DNA from 3 places in the Wukongibacter baidiensis genome. Region 3 is predicted to be linked to each of the others. Evidence: riboswitches for the same ligand, from Rfam matches in the RefSeq annotation. Region 3 holds a riboswitch; each other region holds the start of a gene.
The links. Region 3 has a riboswitch for cyclic di-GMP ahead of R9X47_RS22150 (HD-GYP domain-containing protein). Riboswitches for the same ligand answer to the same signal wherever they lie in the genome.
Positions count from the first base shown of each region.

Region 1: it holds a riboswitch for cyclic di-GMP, as region 3 does, so the genes downstream of both, R9X47_RS10655 (methyl-accepting chemotaxis protein) here and R9X47_RS22150 (HD-GYP domain-containing protein) in region 3, are expected to answer to the same signal.
Region 2: it holds a riboswitch for cyclic di-GMP, as region 3 does, so the genes downstream of both, R9X47_RS09885 (Na-translocating system protein MpsC family protein) here and R9X47_RS22150 (HD-GYP domain-containing protein) in region 3, are expected to answer to the same signal.

Region 1 is NZ_CP138202.1:2,350,062-2,357,553, forward strand. Features, by position in the region: gene R9X47_RS10640 (response regulator) at 1-71, shown strand, start outside; gene R9X47_RS10645 (carbon starvation CstA family protein) at 420-2,036, opposite strand; gene R9X47_RS10650 (hypothetical protein) at 2,115-2,609, opposite strand; gene R9X47_RS10655 (methyl-accepting chemotaxis protein) at 3,012-5,249, opposite strand; cyclic di-GMP riboswitch class I at 5,574-5,661, opposite strand; gene R9X47_RS10660 (2-oxoacid:acceptor oxidoreductase family protein) at 6,012-6,557, opposite strand; gene R9X47_RS10665 (thiamine pyrophosphate-dependent enzyme) at 6,559-7,305, opposite strand; gene R9X47_RS10670 (3-methyl-2-oxobutanoate dehydrogenase subunit VorB) at 7,305-7,492, opposite strand, start outside.
Region 2 is NZ_CP138202.1:2,194,064-2,201,555, reverse strand. Features, by position in the region: gene R9X47_RS09920 (hypothetical protein) at 1-745, shown strand, start outside; gene R9X47_RS09915 (tRNA-binding protein) at 863-1,192, shown strand; gene R9X47_RS09910 (MarR family winged helix-turn-helix transcriptional regulator) at 1,436-1,864, shown strand; gene R9X47_RS09905 (nitroreductase family protein) at 2,018-2,581, shown strand; gene R9X47_RS09900 (NifU family protein) at 2,626-2,847, shown strand; gene R9X47_RS09895 (MerR family transcriptional regulator) at 3,083-3,484, shown strand; gene R9X47_RS09890 (iron-containing alcohol dehydrogenase) at 3,508-4,668, shown strand; cyclic di-GMP riboswitch class I at 4,883-4,968, shown strand; gene R9X47_RS09885 (Na-translocating system protein MpsC family protein) at 5,141-5,503, shown strand; gene R9X47_RS09880 (PAS domain S-box protein) at 5,703-6,152, shown strand; gene R9X47_RS09875 (methyl-accepting chemotaxis protein) at 6,168-7,492, shown strand, end outside.
Region 3 is NZ_CP138202.1:4,895,176-4,902,667, reverse strand. Features, by position in the region: gene R9X47_RS22175 (DUF892 family protein) at 130-603, opposite strand; gene R9X47_RS22170 (acetyl-CoA carboxylase carboxyltransferase subunit alpha) at 813-1,763, opposite strand; gene accD (acetyl-CoA carboxylase, carboxyltransferase subunit beta) at 1,756-2,673, opposite strand; gene R9X47_RS22160 (acetyl-CoA carboxylase biotin carboxylase subunit) at 2,752-4,095, opposite strand; gene accB (acetyl-CoA carboxylase biotin carboxyl carrier protein) at 4,105-4,551, opposite strand; gene R9X47_RS22150 (HD-GYP domain-containing protein) at 4,762-5,859, opposite strand; cyclic di-GMP riboswitch class I at 5,994-6,078, opposite strand; gene R9X47_RS22145 (cupin domain-containing protein) at 6,289-6,738, opposite strand; gene eutH (ethanolamine utilization protein EutH) at 6,793-7,492, opposite strand, start outside.

The sequences.
Region 1 (7,492 bases), 2.5 Mb from region 3:
CTTACTTCTCGATACTTTTTAAGAAGTATACGGGGTATAATCCTAAGGATTATAAGGGGGTTATGGGGTAGGTATGGCTCAACTGCTAGCTACTTGCTACTAGGTTTTGAAGGCATGGGTTATTGATTAGTTGAGAGGATTAATTTTCTTAGTAAGTTTCGAAAACGTGATATGGGGACAGGCCCACGGACACACTGGGGAGCGCGTGTCAGATGGGTCCGTCCCCATGTCACATTTTCTTTGGCTCTAGTAAGGTATACCTTTTAGGGTCTCGCATTTAGGTCTTTTGGTTTTGGTTGGACTTATCTCGGTTGGTAAATGATCTTTAATAATAATTTAAGGGCTGCGGAATTGATCGCAGCCCTTGGTTATTTTTTGATATTTTTAGTTATGTTTTAGTCTCCGTTAGGCTCTCAACTTTAAGCTTTTTGAGATCTCTTTCCTTTCTTTGAAAGAACTGTGAAGGCTTGGTAGATTAGGATTAATGCTAGGATGAATAGTGCTATACCGAAGCCAACTAGGATGAAGTTTCCTGCTGCCATGTTTCCTTTGATTAGGAGAACTAGTGCTGTTAGTGTGACTGCGAACATGAATACCATTGGGTATACGAACATCTTGTTATTTCTTCCGATGTTAGTCATCCATACTGCCATTGCAAGTAGGGCTATGGCTCCTAGTAGTTGGTTTGATGCTCCGAATAGAGGCCATACCTGTTTCCATCCAGCAACGGCAAGTAATCCACCTAATACAACGGTTATACCCGTTGATACGAATCTGTTGGTAGCTAGGATACTTTGAACTTCCTTTGTATCATCTTCGAAGAATTCCTGGAATACGAATCTCGCAAGCCTTGTTGCTGTATCTAGACTTGTTAATGCAAAGGCTGAAATAGCTAGGGCTACGAATGGCTTACCTACTTCCATAGGAATACCGATTGATGTCATGAATCTACCTACTCCATCGGAGAATACGTTAACTGGTCCTCCAGCTGCTAATAATTCTTTAAGTTTATCTGCTCCAACGTATCCAGCAGTGATTAAAGCTATAACGGCTAATACACACTCTATAAGCATACCACCGTAACCGATTAGCTTAGCATCCTTTTCGTTAGAGATCTGTTTTGATGAGGTTCCTGAACCAACCAGTGAGTGGAAGCCCGATATTGCTCCACATGCAACGATAACAAATAGCATTGGGAATAGATACGTTCCATTTACCTTAAATCCATTGTATGCTGCTAGTTGTAGTGATGGTCTATACATTAATAGTCCAATAACTGCTCCACCTATCATGGCATATAACAGGAAGGAGTTAAGGTAATCTCTAGGCTGTAAAAGTATCCATACCGGTGTAACCGATGCTATGAATATATATCCTAATAGTAATACTATCCAAGTGTTTAATCCAAGGCTTATAGGGAATTTCATACCTAACCATATACATGCAAATAGTAGTAGAACGCCCGCGATACTACCTATGGTTAAGGAAACACCCTTTCTATATACTGCAAATCCAAATACTACAGCTAGAAGTATAAATAATATTGATGCTGTAGCTGCCTGAGGTACCTTTACGAAGGTACTTGCAACGATATTAACAAAGGCTGCTACTACTAGTAGTAATGCCAACCATGCAAATACTGAGAATAGTTTCTTTCCTGCTTTTCCGATGTTTACTTCGATAATCTGACCTACGGATTTACCATCGTGTCTTATGGATGCAAATAGTGATCCAAAGTCCTGTACTCCACCGAAGAAGATACCACCGATGATAATCCAAAGCATTACTGGAAACCATCCAAATATAGCAGCAGCTATTGGTCCTACAATAGGTCCTGCTCCGGCTATAGATGCAAAATGGTGTCCTAGAAGAACTGCTGAGCTTGCTGGCACATAGTCGACTCCATCATTTTTTGTGTGAGCTGGAGTCTTTCTCTTTGAATCCACTCCCCACTGTTTACAGAGCCATGCACCATAGGTTACATAAGCAATAGCAAATACAATAATTGCAAAGGCTACTAATAATAATGCATTCATGTTGAATCCCCCTTTTTATTATTTTAATCCAGATTATTCATAGAATCTTCTTTTCCCTTTTCTATGGATACTCTGGATTTATGGACGATAGAATTTATCGACCTTTTTAGCCTTTTGGCTTGTGAAAACCTCTCCCTTCTTTAGATCAACAAGTATAAGCCCCACATCGGCCCACCCCTTTAGGCCAAATGCAAAGCTCTTTTGATATTTAAATTTTTGAATGCTTTTTATCAAATTATCTTCCTTCAGTTCATCTACTACCAATATCCCTGTTATTGTACTCGACATATGTTCATGATGTGGATCGACATAATCCATAATGCTATCTTTTAAAATCTTTATAATTTCTTCAAGATCATCTTTGCTTAGTTCTTTGAAATGCTTCATGAAGCAATATTGATCATTTTCAAATGCGTATATGGTTAGTTTTTTGCTAGCCATGTATTTCTCATTTCTTACATTTGAAACGGCAAAGAGATCGAATTCCTTATTACTATATGTATATTTTTCTTCTATATTAAAATACCTGGAAAGTCGATCTTTGATGTTTTCTTTATAGTCTTTAAATTCCATATCATCACCAACTCTATTTTATTCTGTAAAGCTATTTTTATGTCTGTATTTTGGAAAATTCTTACATAATTAATATTTTAGTCCATTCCTTTGATGAGTAAATATAGTATTCAACATTTGTTGTATTTTACCTTTATTTCCAGTATTATTTCCCGATTTTTTTTTATTTTCAATTAATAGTTTTTGAGATGCTAGTTTTTTCGTTAGAGTTTGGAAAACGTGACACGGGGACAGGCCCACGGACACACTGGGGAGCGCGTGTCAGATGGGTCCGTCCCCGAGTCACATTTTCAACTTCTTTAGCAATTTATGTTATCTGCCACAATTTTTTTATCTTAGAAAAGAAAAAGACAAGAAAGGCTAGTGCTTTCTTGTCTTAATAGGTTTTCAATTTAATTTATTTTATTCATCTACTTTAAATCTATCCATTGATTGGTTTAAGCTTTCTACTAAGTCAATCAGTTCTTTTGATATATCCCTTAGTTGTTGTGAGGAGCTTGCTTGTTGCTGAGTTGAAGCCATAACTTCTTCTGTTCCTGCTGCTGACTCCTCTGTAACTGCGGCTATGCTTTCCACTGCATCTATGGTCATATTTTTGTACTCTGTTATGTCTTCTACTGCTTTACCTACTTCATTTACTTCCTGAACAATGGATTCAACGGAGTCTATGATATTCTTGAAGGCTGAATCTGTGTCGAATACTGCAAGGTGCTGCTCTCCGAAAATCTTTTCTCCTGCTTCAACTGATTGAACAGTGCTTGTAACGTCTGTGTTTATTTCATTTGCTAAGTCAGTTATTTTATTTGTTGCATCCTTTGATTGCTCAGCTAGTTTTCTTATTTCATCGGCAACAACGGCAAAGCCCTTACCAGCCTCTCCTGATCTTGCTGCTTCGATGGCTGCATTTAGTGCCAAAAGATTTGTCTGATCACTTATGCTCTTTATAAGGTCAACTATGTTGATTATTTCGGACACGCTGTCCTTCAGCTGTGTAATGGTTTCTTTAGTTGCTCCAGATATCTGAGCATATTCTTCAGTTTTTTCATAAAGGCTCTTAACTGTATTTGTAGCGTTATTGCTTATTTCTTTAGTCTTATCTGTTGCCTCATGTACTACCTTTATACTATGAACCATATTGTCTATTCTGTTTGACAGCTGGCTCATTGTATTTGTAGCATCCTCAGCGCTTCTAGCCTGCTCTGAAGCTCCGTTGGCAATTTCTCCAACTGATACAGCTACTTGTTCAGATACCATTGTGTATTGCTCTGCAATATCGTCCACATTCTTTGTACTGTTCTCAACAGACTTAAAGGTTGCGTTGGTATCTTTTATTAGGTTTCTCATGCTATCTATCATGTGATTAAATCCAGTAGATAGCCTTCCAATTTCATTCTTTCCAACAAGGTCTGATTTAACTGTTAAATCTCCTTCTTGAACTTTAGTCATAAGTCCCATTATTTTCTTAAGAGGATTTGTTATGCTAAATGTTATGTATATGGATAGAAGTACTGATACTATAACACATACAATAGCGATAGTTATAGTCATTTGACCTACTTGATTTACATCACCCATTAGTGACTTCATTGGGATAACCGATAGGATCGTCCATCCATTCGCACATTTACTATATGCCACTAGTCCATCATCTTGAAGAAATGATCCAGATTGTGAATCTTCAGGTATATTAGCTGTGAAGATATTATTCATTTCTGCATCTTCTTCATCCACAACCTTTGTTTGTGTTTCGCTTGATTCCTCGGCAGCTTCTTTTGCCTCTTCACCTTCAGCAGCTGGTTCTGCCTTTTCTTCTGCTACGCCTTCTTCACCATAGATGATAGTTCCATCTTTGCCAGCTATTAATAGTTCTGATCCTTCACCCATATTTATATTACTAAATAATTTTTCAACGGTTTTTGTCTCGATTTCTAGGATTACAATCCCTGCTCTAATGTTATAGTAATCTGAAACCTCTCTCATGGCATGTATCTTGTCGTAATGCCCTAATAAACCAGGTGTCCAGAAAACTTGATTTTTTGAATTGCTCACATCTTTGAATAAATCAGTCTTAGTAAATTTTCCATCCTTTAAAAACTCTGCTACATCCTTATTGTTTCCAGCACTTATTACCTCTCCGTTAAGTCTAAGAACAGTTATCGATCTTATATCTGGAGTTGATAGGATTACATTCCATAGTACCTGCTCTACTTTTTTTGTATCTTTTAACTTTTCATGTTGATTAGCATAGTTTCTTGTGGCTAAAACCTTTTGAAGCTCTCGATCTGATTTTACAAGCATTGCTGCCTTTTCGATATCTTCTAGCTTTGAATCTAGTATGAGTGCATTTTGTGTTGATAGTTGCTCCGTAAGCCCACCTACCTTTTTTTCTATTGTGCTGTGGAAGCGAGTGTAGGAAAATCCTCCAACTATTAAGATTGGAACTACACTTAGAATCAAGGAAAATATCATTAGTTTTGCCTTGATACTTAGATTGTTGTTTTTCACTTTCTTCGATTTTTTGCTAAAGTTCATCTTCTTTTCTGGTGTCACTTTCTTTTCAGTTTTCGTTTTCTTCGGCTTTTTCTTGAAGTTTACCTTCTTTAGGCTTAGCTTCTTTTTTGCCTTCATCTTCTTTAGCATGTTCCACCTACCTCCATAACTTATAAACATAATAATACCATCTACTACATGTAACTCTGCGTCCCAATCCCATATTATATTTTCACTTTAGAGCCTAGAGTTGCCCCTTAGCGTGCCTATACAGGCAATCTATTTTTTTAACACATAGGAAATTATAAATCCCTTACAAATTATAATTTCTGTTGTGTATTTCAACAAAGTCTACTTTGAAAATCGCCATTAAAGACTTTTTTATATAAATTAAGGCATCCATAATAAAACGGATGCCTTGATATTCATATAGTGTCATGTAAAATTTTTATCACAACTATATCAAATATATATTTTGGCAACCTGGCGATCATAGAACGTATTATTCCTTAGACCCATAGCTTTGCGACCCTATCTTTCGATAGATGTGCCCTTCTCAAATCTCTTGATTTTTTTTTTATTATCAATGAACTTTTGTATTACTATTTCCCTTAAAATTATACCATATTTTTCGATACTTGACGTCATTTTCTAAAAAAACATATAAATGGCCATAAATATGATACTATATTAAAATTTCGACACATACTCTTTTTTTCCTTCTGGATAACCACGATTACATACCTTTCAGAAAAATTAGGTCTAAAGTCCTAATCCCTAGGTTTAAAGTACCACTTCCCAGAAACTATTCTATAGTCTTGATGTTTAGCAGCTATAATTCTACATAATATTCATTTTACAACGCAAAAAGCAGGCAATATATGCCTGCTTTAAAGTCAAATCTTAATATTATTATGCTTTTACAGCTTCTGCTCCTCTTTGAAGGGCCTCTTGGTTTAATGGAATTAAGTGCTCTTTAGAAGGTCCAAATACCTTTCTTAAAGCTTCTATAACAGTTTCAACCTTAACAACCTTTGTAAGTTCTAAGTATGCTCCTAGCATTACCATATTAGCAACTTTACTGTTACCAATTTCCACAGCTATTTCATTAGCTGGGATACAGTAAGCCTTTACATCTTGTCTTTCAGGTTTTCTATCTATTAGTGAGCTATTTATTAGAACCATTCCATCAGCTTGTAATTCTGATTCGAATTTTATTAATGATGGTAGATTCATAACTATAGCTGCTGTAGCATTATGAGCTATGATTGGAGAACCTATTGGAGTATCTGATACAGTTACGTTACAGTTAGCTGTACCTCCACGCATTTCAGGTCCATAAGAAGGTAACCATGATACATGCTTTTCTTCAATCATTCCAGCATATGAAAGTAACTGTCCCATCGACATAACTCCCTGGCCACCGAATCCTGCACAAATCACTCTTTCAGTTGTCATATTACTCAGCCTCCTCTGGGGTACGGAAATTTCCAAGTGGATAGTATGGAATCATGTTATCTTCTAACCACTTAAGAGATTCTACTGGAGTTAATCCCCAGTTAGTAGGGCATGTAGATAATATTTCTACTATTGAGAAACCTTTACCAGCTAATTGATGCTCAAAGGCTTTCTTTATAGCTTTCTTAGTCTTTCTTATGTTTGCTGCATTATGCACAGATGTTCTTTCTACGAAAGTAGCACCTGGAATAGTTGCAAGCATTTCAGATACCTTAAGAGGCATACCTGTAGTTTTAGTATCTCTACCATAAGGTGAAGTTGTAGCTTTTTGTCCTGGTAATGTAGTTGGAGCCATTTGTCCACCTGTCATACCATATATTGCATTATTTACGAATATTGTAGTCATGTTTTCACTTCTATGTGCCGCATGAATTATTTCAGCAGTACCTATAGACGCTAAGTCACCGTCTCCTTGGTAAGTAAATACAACGCTATCAGGATGTACTCTCTTTATACCAGTTCCAACTGCAGGTGCACGACCATGAGCAGCTTCATGCATATCACAATTAAAGTAATCATATGCTAAAACTGAACATCCAACAGGTGCAACACCAATTGACTTTCCTAATACTCCAAGCTCTTCTAATACCTCTCCAACTAGTCTGTGGACAACTCCATGAGTACATCCAGGGCAATAATGGAAAGGAGTTTCAGTTAACCCTTCTGTTCTTTTGAATACAACAGCCATTACTTAGCACCCCCTAACATTTCTTTAGCCTTATCAACGATTTCTTGTGGAGATGGAATCATTCCACCAACTCTACCGTAGAAGCCTACTGGTAATCTACCGTTGTTAGCAATCTTTACGTCGTCAAGCATTTGTCCACAGCTCATTTCAACTGTTAAGATACCCTTTGCGCTTTCAGGTATTTCAT
Region 2 (7,492 bases), 2.7 Mb from region 3:
AATTTTGTGTATTACTTATTTAAGCAGTTGTCAGGCTAATAAAGTTGTAAGTTCTAAGATTGATATTGAGGTCGAAAAAAGCGAGATCTATGAATTAATCCTAACAACTGAGCATGCAATAATACATATAGATAAAGACTATCTTACAAAACTAGAAATGGTAGATTTAGCAGAAAAAATCGAACAGGGTATTAATGATGTAAAAAATTATCTAGGTGATAAATATATTAGAAAAGATGTTTCTAAGGAAAAAGTAGAATATTATATTAAAAAAAGAAAAGATGCTGGTAGGTCAAGTGCTTTCGGTGGTGATATAGAATTAATTAAAGTTAAAGAAAAAAGATCACCATATGTACATGAGACTGTACATGTATTAGCATCACGTAACATAGACACAAAATATTGGCTGTTTGAGGGTTTAGCTGTGCATCTACAAGATATTTTTGGAGAAAATCCCTCACAACCTAATATGGGTACTGATATTGATAAATTAGCTAAAGAAATTTTAGAGAATGGTGTGTCTGATGATTTATTGACCTTTAAGAATGAATTTGCGTATGGTGGCAAAGCAAGGGGATTCTATATACTATCTGCATCATTAGTAAAGTATATAGAGAATGAATATGGTAAAGAGAAGCTTCTAAGAATTTATTATTCAGAAGATATAGGAGACGTTACTGGCAAATCATTTGAAGATATAAAAAATGGATGGATGGAGTATTTAAAAAAATCAGCTAAAAAATAACCTGATTTAGGAAAATATTTCACAAGAAATAAATATATAATAATACCTAAGGGAACTGTATTTAAATATGGTTCTCTATTTAATTTAGCATGAAAAATTGATGAGGAGGATATTAAGATGATTACTTTTGATGATTTCATGAAGTTAGACATAAGAGTTGGAGAAATTATAGATGCTAAGATCTTTGAAAAGGCAAGAAAACCAGCATATAAGGTATGGGTCGATTTTGGGGAGGAAATTGGAATAAGGAAATCGAGCGCACAAATTACTAAATGTTATAAAGCTGAGGAACTTATAGGTAAACAAGTTTTGGGAGTAGTTAATTTTCCTAAAAAGCAAATTGGTGACTTTATGTCAGAGGTGTTGGTTTTAGGGGTCTATGCGGACCAAGGAGTAGTATTGATTCAACCAGAACAACCTGTTAAAAATGGAGATAGATTAGGGTAATTTAATATCTATAGAGTTTAAGAGATATTAGAGTAAATATTTATTTGAAATTATGAATGTTGAAAGACAATTGTCAACCTTGATTTTACAGGTTCAACAGCTAAACTACGGTTACATATGGGAATAGAAATGAAATAGAAAGGATACAATAATGATTATCAATTTTATAGTTGCTATTGACAAGAGAAAAGAAATATATTAATATTTGTATGTACAAACATAATTAGAGAAGGTGTTAATTCTATGCCAGAAGAAAAATTGGGTTGTTGCTTATTTTTCACTGCTAATAAATTAGCAAGGATAATAACAAAGATGGGAGAGGAAGAATTTACTAAAACGGGGCTCTCACCGAACTACGCATTTTTGTTAGTAGCTGTATATAATTACCCAGGTATATCACCAAAAGAAATTTCACAAAAACTGCATATTGCCCCTTCAACCATTACAAGATTTGTTGACAAACTAGAAAGCAAAGGCTTAGTAACTAGAAAATATGAGGGCAAGAAATCATATATTTACTTAACTGAAAAGGGAATTGAAATTCAAGAGGAAATAAGTAAATGTTGGGAAAACTTGTATCATAGATACTCTAAGTCAATAGGTTATGAGGAAGGAAAAGAATTAACCCTACTTATAAACGATGTATCTGACAAGTTAGAAGATGAGAAGTAGAGTAGTTATGGGATGTTAACTTGGTAAAACATAGGATTTATTGCTACTAATTATTATTGTATGTACAAACAAATATATTTGTTTTAATCTGTCGTATGAAAAAGTAAGATATGATAAATTAAAAAATATTTATATATAAAAGGAGAATGTCACTTGAAAAATCAAACATTAGAAGTAATAAGAAGTAGAAGAACCACAAGGAAGTTTAAACTAGAGCAAATAAAGGAGGAAGAATTACAAGCTATACTTGAGGCAGGAATCTATTCACCAAGTGCACATAATGACCAACCTTGGAACTTTACTGTGATACAAAACCAAGAATTGATGAAGGAATTAAATAAAGAATCGAAGGAAATAGCAAAGAGCTTTGAGGATGAGATGATACAAAAGATGGCCAACAATGAAAAGTTTGATATTTTTTACAAAGCGCCAACAATAGTAGTGGTATCTGGTAGAGAAGATGCAATGATGCCAGAAGTTGATTGTGCAGCTGCAACTGAAAACATGTTAATAGCTGCTGAATCTCTTGATGTAGGCGGTTGCTGGAATGGATTCGTAGGATTTTTATTTAACAGTGAAAAAGGAGAGGAATACAAAGAGAGATTAAATATTCCTAAAGGATATAAGCCATATTATGCAGTAGCGCTAGGGTATAAGGAAGTGAGAGCTACAAACGCACCAAAGCGAAGAGAAAATACAATACAATATATAAGATAAATGCTTTAGTAAAAAATTTGAAGTGAAAGAGAGGAGGATTTATGATGGAAAATAAAATAATTGAAACATTAGAAAAAGTACGTCCTATGCTTCAAAGAGATGGCGGGGATGTTAAGTTTGTAAGTTTTAGTGATGATGGTACTGTAAAAGTTCAATTACAGGGTGCTTGTGGAGGTTGTCCAGGAGCAACTATGACATTGAAAATGGTAATTGAGAGAGTGTTGAAACAAGAAATACCTGAAGTAAAAGAAGTAGTTGGTGTATAGATAAAAAAGTAGTCAACATTGCACAATGTTGACTACTTTTTTATAATTTCTGTTAAGTGTTTAAACAAAGCCTACTTTGGGAATCTTTATAAAAGACTTTCTTCTTATTGACTATATATGTCAGAATTTAGTTTGTAAAAGTCAAATGTTATTTATAACAAGACCTTGACTTAAAGTTTACTCTAACCTATATAATAATCTTAGTAGAGTTTTTCTAAAAATTTGAGGTGATAGAATGAGCTATTCTATAGGTCAGACATCTAAGAAGGTAGGCTTAAGCACACATACATTGAGATATTATGAAAAAGAAGGTCTTATTCCGCCAATCAAAAAGAATATAAATGGTGTAAGGGTGTACAGCGATAATGATATCGGAAAGATTGAGTTTGTTCGTTGTCTAAAGGAAACGGGTATGACGATAGCCGATATTCGAGATATTATTAATTTGCATGATCAAAACAATACTCACAGGACGATCTCTCGTAAAAAAGAGATTTTAACGAGGCATCGCCAAAAAGTATTAGAGGATCTAGATAAGTTAAATAAGTATCTTGATAAAATTGACAAAAAGATAGAAATCTTAGGCCATAGTGGATGCTCTCAATGCTCTACAAGGTCTAATGAAGATAATAAATAGGGTAATAAGGAGATGAAGAAAACATGTTAGATTTTAACTATAATAACAAAACGGAAATCATCTTTGGAAAAGGGACAGAATCGACTGTAGGAATTGAATCTAAGAAATATGGTAAGAAAATTCTATTGCATTATGGTGGCGGTAGTATTAAAAGAACTGGCCTCTATTCAAGAATAGTTACGAGTCTTCAAGATGAAAATATAGAGTTTATAGAACTTGGAGGTGTAAAGCCTAATCCAAGGCTCTCACTGGTTAGGGAAGGTATTAGAATGTGTAAAGAACAAGGTGTTGATTTTATATTAGCCGTTGGTGGAGGAAGTGTTATTGATTCTGCTAAGGCCATTGCTGCAGGAACTGTATATGATGGTGACGTTTGGGACTTCTTTAGTGGAACGGCCGTAAGTAAAGCATTACCAATAGGTGTTGTATTAACTATACCTGCGGCAGGTAGCGAGACTAGTAATGGTGCGGTCATTACAAATGAAGAAGGGTGGCTGAAGAGAGCTATGGGGAGTTTGGTACTGCGCCCTCAGTTTGCCATCATGAATCCAGAATTAACCTTTACATTACCAGCTTATCAGACTTCATGTGGAGCTGTAGACATCATGGCCCATGTAATGGAGAGATACTTTACAAATACAAAGAATGTAGACTTTACAGATCGTCTTTGCGAGGCAACATTAAAAACAATGATTCATAATACTCCAAAGGCATTAAAAGAACCAGAAGATTATAATTCACGTGCAGAAATAATGTGGGCAAGCACCATTGCACACAATGGTCTGTTAGATACAGGCCGTGAAAGTGATTGGGCGTCACATAATATTGAGCATGAGCTAAGTGGTATATATGATATTGCCCACGGAGCTGGGCTAGCAATTATTTTTCCTGCATGGATGAAATATTGCTTACAAAAGAATCCTGATAAGCTTGTCCAGTATGCAGTGAGAGTATGGGATGTTGAGTACAATCCTGAAAACCATAAAGAGATTGCAATAGAGGGAATTCGTCGCTTTGAGGTCTTCCTTAAATCCATAGAAATGCCTATTAGATTAAGTGAAATTGATATAAGTGATGACCGTTTTGAAGAAATGGCTCTTAAGGCTGCTGGGTCAAATACAATAGGTAGCTATGTAAAGCTTGATAAAGATGCTATTAAGGAAATATACGAACTTGCAAAATAGCAAATAGAGCTTGTTTTAAAAGTCGAAATTCGTAGTTAAATGTCGTAGTTTGTATAAAAAAATAATTTTATATGAGAAATTGTTAAAATTAAATCTAACTTTGGCAAAAATTGTTGACATTAAACATTAAATAATATATATTTGAATTATAGTAAATAGTACAAAGGACCTATAAAGATTAAAAGTGTACTAAAAAACAATAGAATAAAGTTTGAAACGATAATGGCAAACTTACTGAAAGGTAAGGACGCAAAGCCATGTGTCTAAGGGATAAGATCCTATGATTGACAGGTTGCCGAAGGAACATTAACGTATATGGGTTATTTTTGATACCCATTAGTTATTATGTCAAAAAAGGCATCTATGAAATCATAGATGCCTTTTATATATTTAAACCCAGATTAAATGCTTAGTAATCTGAGCAGATTGTATAATTAACTTATCCAAAAATTTATAGTAAAGTTGTGATTATATGGCGGTTGCGACCTTTAAGGCTAAAAGAATAAAACAACAGAATAAAATAATCAGCTTTATGTCTAACTTTATGAAGAATAAACTTGGCAGAGGACCTCAAAATATTAAAGTGAAAATACTAGAGGATATTATTGAGGTGGAGTTTAAGGGATATCTTGTAGACATAGAAAAAAGCTTATTAGGAAATAAGGATCCTGAGGATATAAGGTTTGTTAATGAAATAAGAGAGAGATTCTTTGCAAAAAATATAAATTTTATCGAAGAATATATATCTGAGATAGTCGAAAAGGAAGTTAAATTTCTTTTTGCTTATAGAAGCCCAATTGAAGATGTGGCGAAGCTAACATTAATAATTGAATAAGGCTGGCAGGACTGATTGACAAGAAAAAAAGATAAAATCTTGGCTTGACGTACACCGGGGTAGTAGATGGTATCAAATCCGATACCGTATATTATGCTGGTTTTTTATATGAGGTTATTTCTCAAAGAGAAATCCGACCAAAACGAAGGGGTTCGATTAATCTGAGTAATTTTTATAAAGTGGCTAAGGAGGAGAAAACATGTCCAAAGAAATGACGTGGAGTGATATTAACTTTTTCAACTATCTGCCTATACCAATACTTATTTTCAATCAAAAATATAAAGTGGTTTTTTCTAATGAAGCGGCTGTCAATTTATATGGGTATAGTGATGAAGAGTTTAAAAATCTTTATATAAGGGACTTAAAGGTTCCGGAAGATGAAAAACAAAGGGTAGATGCAATCATGAAGTATTTCTTCAATGAACAGAAGAATCATAGAGTTATAACCAAACATAAAACTAAGGATGAAAAATTAATAGATGTTGATATTCAAACTACTATACTGGAAGTAAATGATGAGATTTTTTTAGTAGAATGCATAAGAGAATTTACAGAACAAAAGGAGGTTTTAAGAACCTATGAAAGAGCTGTTGATATTATGTCTAAGGTGGTAAAAGACTTGACTGAAGTTGAACAAATAAATTTTTAAGAGGGAGGCAATAGCATGCAAACTAAAAAAGGTTTTAGATTAATGTCAAAATTAATGGTGTATTTTCTAATTTTAATTATTGTGCCGGTATCGGCAGTAGGATTTTACTCCTACAGAAGTACCAGCAGCAGCTTAAAGCATGAGGCTGAAATCAATCTGAAAACTGAGCTGAATGGAGTAGTTGATAAGATAAAACTTGAGATGAATAGCATTGAAAAACTTAGTAACACATTGAGTCAATTGCCATCCATTATAAAATACTCAGATGAAGTTAAAAGTGGTCAAGTAGATAATGAAACCTTGGAACTTACCAAAAAAACCTTGAAGGAATTTAGAGGAGCAATTGAAGATATATCTGAAGAAATAGTAATTATAAATAATAGTGGGACAGTGATACTTGACTCAAGTGATGGTGCAAATATTGGAATTGATGTATCTAAGAGAGAATATTTTAGAGAAAGTATAACAGGTAAAAGCTATTGGAATGAAGTCGTAATGTCTAAATTAACAAATAAGCCTGTAACTATCTATAGTATTCCATTGAGAACAAGCAGTAAAGAAATAGTAGGTGTAATAGGGATAGTAATCAAATTTGAAAGTATATCAAATGTTGTGAAGGAAGTTAATGTAGGGGAAACTGGATATGCATATATGATTGACTCGAAGGGAGTGCTTCTTCAGCATCCAAAGGAAGATAAGATACTGAAAGAAAATTTAGGATCTAGCAGTAGTACGGAGTTGAATGAACAAGTTAAAAGAATGATAAATGGTGAAGAGCACTACGGTTTTTATACATATGAGGGGATATATAAGCTTAATATGTACAAGCCTGTTGGAAGCTGGTCTGTAGCTGTAAATATACCTGTAAAGGAATATATGGCGACTGCAGTAGACATTAGAAATAAGACACTAGCTATATCAATAGCCGGTATAATACTAGGAATATTGGTAGCCTACTATGTATCTAGACAAATTACAAATCCTATTAAAACATTGATGAACTTGATGTCAGAGGCTGAAAGCGGAGACCTTACTGTAACTGCTGATGTAAAGACAAGAGATGAGATAGGGGATTTAGCGAACAGTTTTAATAACATGATAAATGGACAAAGAAATGCAATGGAAGAAGTTTTAGCAACCGCAAATCAGCTAGGAAGTTCTTCTCAAGAGACAAGCAGTATTTCCGAGGAAATGGCCTCTTCAGCACAAAATCAATCAACCCTTATAGGGGAATTAACAAATACGATGAATGAAATGAGTAGATCAGTAGGAGAGGTTGCTGAAAGTGCAAGTGAAATGGCCCATAACACAAGTGATATAAATAATTCTGTAGTGGAGCT
Region 3 (7,492 bases):
GCCACAGGGGTGTTTCAGAATGAATGAAGTTCAAGGTTTTGAAAATTCAGCGGTTTGGCTAGTACTCATGTACGTGCCAAGTCGATGAATTTTCGAATAACGCAGAAATTCGTCATTCTGAGACACCCCCTATTGCACCTTATACATACCCTTACTCTGCATATAATTGAATATATCTTCTCCATGATGCTGTTCTTCTTTCTGAATATGGTTTAGAATCTGTCTTAAATTTGTGTCTCTACATTCAAAAATAGTTGTATCGTAAGTGCCTGATACATATTTTTCAGTGGTTAAAAGATCCTGGCAAAGATATGCATCCTTTTGACTATAAGAAGCTCCTCCGCTTGGAGCCTGTGCAGCATATTGATTATTATTTTGCTGACCTTGTTGTTGCCCACCTGGCATGCTTGGAAGCTGTCCACTTAGTATTTGATTAAGAGTATCAAAATGCTGCTTTTCTTGATTTGCATGATCCAAGAACATTTGCTTTAAGGCTGGATCCTCGGCTTCATTAGCATATTTAGTATATTTCTTTACGCAAGCATCTTCATGGCTTTTCTGATCCTCTAATAACAATCTTTCTTTTTGGCTTAAATTTAACATCACACCGCCACCTCCAATTATTCTCCTTAGACCTTCTAAAAAATTAGGCTGATGACAAATATTAGATTTCAGATTTGTCAACAGCCTGCCATCTTGTTAACTTAGTCAACAATCTGTGCTATTATTTTTTGTAATAATTGGTTATTTATCCGTGATTAAATAAATATTTTTAATTTATCGGCGGTGATTCTCCTTTTACAGTTATATATCTATTCCCACGATCCTATGGCTCTTATTTTTTTGTATCTATTATCCAATAAGGTATCATCGTTTAATTCTCTTAATCCCATTAATTCCTCTAATAGATAATTTTTAATCCTATCTGCAACAAATTCAATATCCTTATGGGCTCCTCCTAGGGGTTCCTCAATTACTTTATCTATTACCCCTAGCTCAAATAAATCCTTAGCAGTCAATTTCATAATCTCAGCGGCCTTTTCAGCTAATGATGCATCCTTCCAAAGAATACTTGAAAGTCCCTCTGGAGAAATTACTGAGTAGATTGAATTTTGAAGCATACAAACCCTGTCACCTATTCCTAGGGCTAAAGCTCCACCACTTCCCCCTTCTCCTATTACTACAACAATTATAGGGGTTTTTAGTCTACTCATTTCTAAAAGATTAACGGCTATTGCCTCTCCTTGACCTCTTTCTTCAGCCTCTAAACCACAATAGGCTCCAGGTGTATCAACAAACATAATAACTGGTCTTTTGAATTTTTCAGCCTGCTTCATAAGTCTAAGGGCTTTTCTATATCCTTCTGGATGAGGCATACCGAAGTTTCTCTTAATATTTTCCTTAGTGTTCTTTCCTTTTTGTTGTCCTATAACGGTAACAGGCATTCCATCGAGGGTTCCGATTCCCCCAACAATTGCGCTATCGTCTCCATAGAATCTATCTCCATGAAGCTCTATAAAATCTGGTATGATACTGTTGATATATTCCAAGGTAGTTGGTCTTTCCTGTAGCCTTGCGACTTTGACTATCTGCCATGGTGCCAAGCTAGAATATACTTCCTCTTTAATTTTTTCTAGCTTTTCTTTTAGATTATTTATCTCACTTGTTAAATCAACTCCACTTGACTTCGCAAATCTCTCTAGCTCACTAATTTTCCCTTCCAGTTCGATTACCGGCTTTTCAAATTCTAGGGAGTTATTCATTTTTCCCACCCCCTGTCACATGGATGTCTAATATTCTATAAAGCATGTGCTTTAAATCCTTTCTGTGAACAATCTTATCAACAAACCCTTTTTCCTTCAGAAATTCTGATCTTTGGAATCCCTCTGGAAGTCTTTGTCTTATTGTTTGTTCTATAACCCTTGGTCCAGCAAAACCAATTAAAGCCTTTGGCTCCGCTAAAATAATGTCTCCAAGCATGGCAAAACTTGCCGTAACCCCACCGGTTGTAGGGTCAGTTAAAACCGATATATATAGTAATCCTTTGTCTGCCAATCTGCTAAGGGCTGCAGAGGTCTTTCCCATCTGCATTAAGGATAATATTCCTTCCTGCATTCTTGCACCACCTGAAGCGGAGAATATTATTACCGGCAATTCCTTCTCTATAGCTCTTTCGATTGCTCGAGTGATTTTTTCTCCCACAACTGACCCCATGCTTCCCATCATAAACTCTGGATTCATGGCACATACAACAACTGGTATTTCATTAATCCTTCCTTCTCCTGTAACAACACCCTCATGCTCTCCTGATTTTTCCTTAGCTCGGTCTATCTTCTCACCATATCCAGGAAAGTTTAAGGGATCTAGAGTTTTCATGTCTTTGTCATATTCTATGAAGCTGTTTTCATCTAAAACTAGATCTACCCTATCCCTTGCTCCTATTCGGAGATGTTGATCACATTTAATGCAAACATTAAAATTATTTATTAAATCTTCTTTTAAAAAGACTTCTCCACAACCTTTGCATTTCATTGAATGATCATTATCTACATCTTTATTTTCTTGCTTTTTTATATTTTTAGGATACTCAGGATATCCTTTTTTATCATTTTTTTCTGTACTATTTATATTTATTGTTCCATACTTTTTTTTACGGAATAGTTCTTTTATCACCTTGGTTCTCCCTTCTTAAACTCAGATTGTTAATATAAGATTAAAAAACTCATAAGATTAATCTAGTTTAAAATAATATTATCTCATCATTTCCTTTTCTATAAAGGAGGTATCGATTTGATTTTCTATAAATTTATCATTGCATAGTATTTGACTATGAAAATCTATATTCGTATTAATTCCTGTTATTATCAATTCATCTAATGCCCTCTGTAATCTTGCAATTGCTTCCTCACGATCTCTTCCCCATGCAATAAGCTTACCTATCATCGAATCATAGGTTGATGGTATTTTATATCCAGCGTATATATGTGTGTCGATACGAATACCATTTCCTCCTGGTACTAAATAATCATTAATAGTACCCGGTGAAGGAGCAAAATTATTATTTATATCCTCTGCATTTATTCTACATTCAATGGCATGACCATTAATTTTTATATCTTCTTGTTTGAATTCAAGCTTCTCGCCACAAGCAATCCTTATCTGCCACTTTATTAAATCCAAACCGGTAATTAGCTCTGTAACAGGATGCTCAACCTGGATTCTTGTATTCATCTCAATAAAATAGTAGTTTCCGTGCTTATCAAGTAAAAACTCTATGGTTCCTGCACTCACATAGTTAACAGCCTTTGCAGCCCTTACTGCCATTTCACCCATTTCTTCTCTCACGGAATCACTTATTATGGTACAAGGGGCTTCCTCTAATACTTTTTGATTACGTCTTTGAAGAGAACAATCTCTCTCTCCTAGGTGAATGACATTTCCGTGCTCATCGGCTAATATTTGAAATTCAATATGTCTCGGTCCCTCAATATACTTTTCTATATACATTGAATCATCATCAAAGGCCGCTGATGCTTCAGCCTTTGCCATATTGAACATATTAATGAACTCATCTCTTTCATAGACAAGCCTCATACCTCTTCCGCCTCCACCGCTGGCGGCTTTTATCATAACTGGAAATCCAATTTCTTCTGCAATTTTGATAGCATCTTCAGCCTTATTAGTAGCATACTCGGATCCTGGAACAACAGGTACTCCTGCTTCAATCATTGTTCTTCTAGCTTCTGATTTATTACCCATTCTGCTTATATGCTCTTCCCTTGGACCAATTAGCTTGATACCATTTGTTTCACACATATTTGCAAACTTTGTATTTTCAGATAGAAAGCCATATCCAGGATGGATAGCTTCCGCCTTAGTAATTTGAGCAGCACTAATAATATTGTTTATATTTAAATAACTTTTAGACGAAATTGCAGGTCCAATACATATTGCTTCATCGGCTAGGTGAACGTGTAAGGAATCCTTATCCATCTCAGAGTATATGGCAACGGTCTCAACCCCTAACTCCTTACAGGCTCTAATAATTCTTACTGCAATTTCTCCTCTATTTGCAACAAGTATTTTCTTAAACATTATGCTTCGTTACCTCCTGATCTTCATTAATGGCTGACCATATTCCACTATATCTTCATTTTCTACTAGGATTTCTACAACCTCACCATCTACCTCACTTTGAATTTCATTCATTATCTTCATGGCTTCAATAATGCACAGTGCCTGATCCTTCTTAACATGAGCTCCTACCTTTGCAAATGGATCTGCATCTGGACTAGGTGAAGCATAAAAAACTCCAACTATAGGAGATTTTACTATGTATAAATCCTCAGTTTCTACTTCCTTACTTTCATATACTTCCTCTTGTACTGGTCTTTCTATAACTTCTGGCTTTTCCTTTACCTCATAAATTCTGTCTTCCTTAATAACTGACTTTGAGATTTTTATTTTAAAGCTATTCTCTTCTATTTCTACATTTTGTATAGATGTTCTATCAATTGTTAATATCAATTCCTTTATATCTTTAACGTTCATAAATATCCTCCTACACATTTTTAGTGCTTAATATTATTACCTGGTACTAATATATGATGCTATTATTATATCATATAATTCTTATTATTCATAGGATCTTTAAAAATACTTTATATATACATTTTTTTTCTAACAAAAATTTATATAAATAAAAGGTAGAGCAACACTGCTCTACCTTCTTGATATAATTTAACTTTTCAAATATAAAAATTATCTTAATTCACATGTATCTTCAACGAATTTAGTAAGCTCCTTCATTAGATCTATAACCTTATCATCGGGATGCAGACTTCCTTCTTTATTGAATACAAGCCTGATTTTAGGTCTTGTTGGATTATCCTTATTATTATCTACTACTATTCCCTTCTCACCAGTATTTAGAATTACACCTGTCCCTTGAGGAAATATTGCAATATTATTTATAAAATGTTTATATATTTCTAGATCTAATTTTACCGTTGTCTCTGCTGACAAAAGCTCTAGTGCCTTATAGGTTTGCATTCTTTCTCTATGGGCTCTATCAGAGGTCAATGCTTCAAACATATCACATATCGATGCTATTCTAATAAATTTATTAAGTTTGCGCCCTTCTACTCCTAAAGGATATCCACTTCCATCTAACCTCTCATGATGCATTAGTATTATTGCCTTTACTATAGCGGAAATATTCATATTCTCTTTAACCATTCCATATCCATATACGGTATGTTTTTTGATAGTTTCATACTCTTCATCTGACAATTTCCCAGGTTTATTTATTATTTCAGAAGGGATATGGGAGTATCCTATATCATGCATTAGACCTGCTATGCCTAGATCTATCAACTGATTTTCATTAAGTCCCATGGCTCTTCCAGTCATTATTGACAATACCGCAACGTTAACACTATGATTATAAGTTGCTAAATCAGTACTCATTATTTCTACCATATTGAATAAACTACCGCTATTCTTCCTTAAATTATTCATAATCTGATTTATAATACCCTTTACATCAGTATATGACTCATCGGAAACATAAGCATTTTTATTCTTTTCATGCTTTTTAGGGGTCATTGTATTGAATAAATTTTTAATTTTTTCAATGGCTTGAATCTTAACTTCAGGATCAATGGCATCTTCAATCTCAATTCCAGCCGATATTTCATCATCAATGTAAACTGCCGGTATATTTTTTTTAAGTAGATTTTTTATATAGCCACCGGTTAATTTTACTCCTCTATGTAATAAAATATTTCCATCTGAATCATATACTTGTTTTCCTAATTCCATTCCAACTTTTAAATGCTTTGACGATACAATTCTCATAAAATCACCTTAATCCATGCTTATTTTATAATTAAAGGCATCTATGATTGATTTCATAGATGCCTCTTGTAATCTAACAATTAATGAGTTATATCATAATTACTTAATCTAAGACTCATTTATGCTAATTTCCATTGGGCAGTCTGTCAATCATAGGGTTACCCCCTTAGACACATAACTTTGCGTCCCTATCTTTCGATAGGTTTGCCATTATCGTGGTAATCATTATTAAGTTTTATATATACTACATACTATTTTAAATCACTATTTACTAAGATTTATATTACTACATATTTACGGTATTTTCAACATGTATTTAGGCCTATAAGATTAACCTGAATTAATTTATTTTTGTACTATATTAGAAGTTTCTCCTTTCAAAAAAAAAGATACCATATTCATAATAAACACGGTATCCTCACAAACTAATTACTGTTCCTGCCAGTTGGCTGGATAAACTACATAGATAAATCTACAAAAATCAGGTGTACTAAATTTAATAGCTGTATTTTTAGGAATTAGTAGTATATCGCCCTTTTTACCAACAACTTTTCTATCTCCTATTATTATTTCCAAGGTTCCATCTATAACGTAATCTATCTCATCATACTTAAGTGTCCAGTCAAAGGATGATTCCTTCATTTCCATTACTCCACATCCGAGTCTTGGACTTTCCTCTAATGATAATACATCCTTTAGATATACTTCATCTCCCTCTTTACCCGTATCAAACTTTTCGGGCTTTACTGTATCTGTCTTTATTGAAATAACTCCGCTTTCATCTACGTGCTTAACAAACTCGTCTTGTTTCTGATTTATATGTTCTGAGATAACTCTCTTGATTATTTCTTCTAGAATTTCCTTATTCATCTCGCTCATTAGTATTGATCCCCCTCCTTTACAGCTAATATCCATGTCCATAGAATTTTAATTCTATTTTGCATGACTTTCTGATGTATTTTTTAGTGACTTATTAGCTATAAATATTGCCAAAACTACTGCTGTAACACCTGCAATTAACTTACCAACAACCATTGGGAATATCATATCCTTTGCAACACCTGCAGTAAAACCAAGGTGATCTCCAAATACAAATGAAGCACTTACTGCAAAGGCAACATTAATGATCTTTCCTCTGTCATCCATATCCTTCATCAAACCAAACATAGGTATATTATTTGCTAAGGATGCAACCATACCTGCAGCTGCAACATCCCCCATACCTAGCAATCTACCCATTTTAAGTAGGGGCTTTTTAAATACCTTTGTAATAAAATGCACCATTGGGAATGCTCCTGCCAACATTAGTGCTATAGAACCTACGATCTCTATACCGTCGGAAACTGGAGCCATACCTGGTATTACAACTATTCCCGTTAAGGTTTCAATAATAATTGCAGCTAAACCGATAGTAATTACAGCAACAACACCTTTACCGAATACAGTAAATCCCTTTATCATCTTTTCAGGTATTTTCCATAATCCAAATGCTAATAACAATGAAACTATGATGATTGGTACCAGATTACTAAATATCATTGATAGTTCGAATCCAGCTGCGATTCCGCCTGCTAAACATCCAATAGGAATAGTTATTAAACCTGCCAATATACCAGTTGCTAAGAATCGGTGA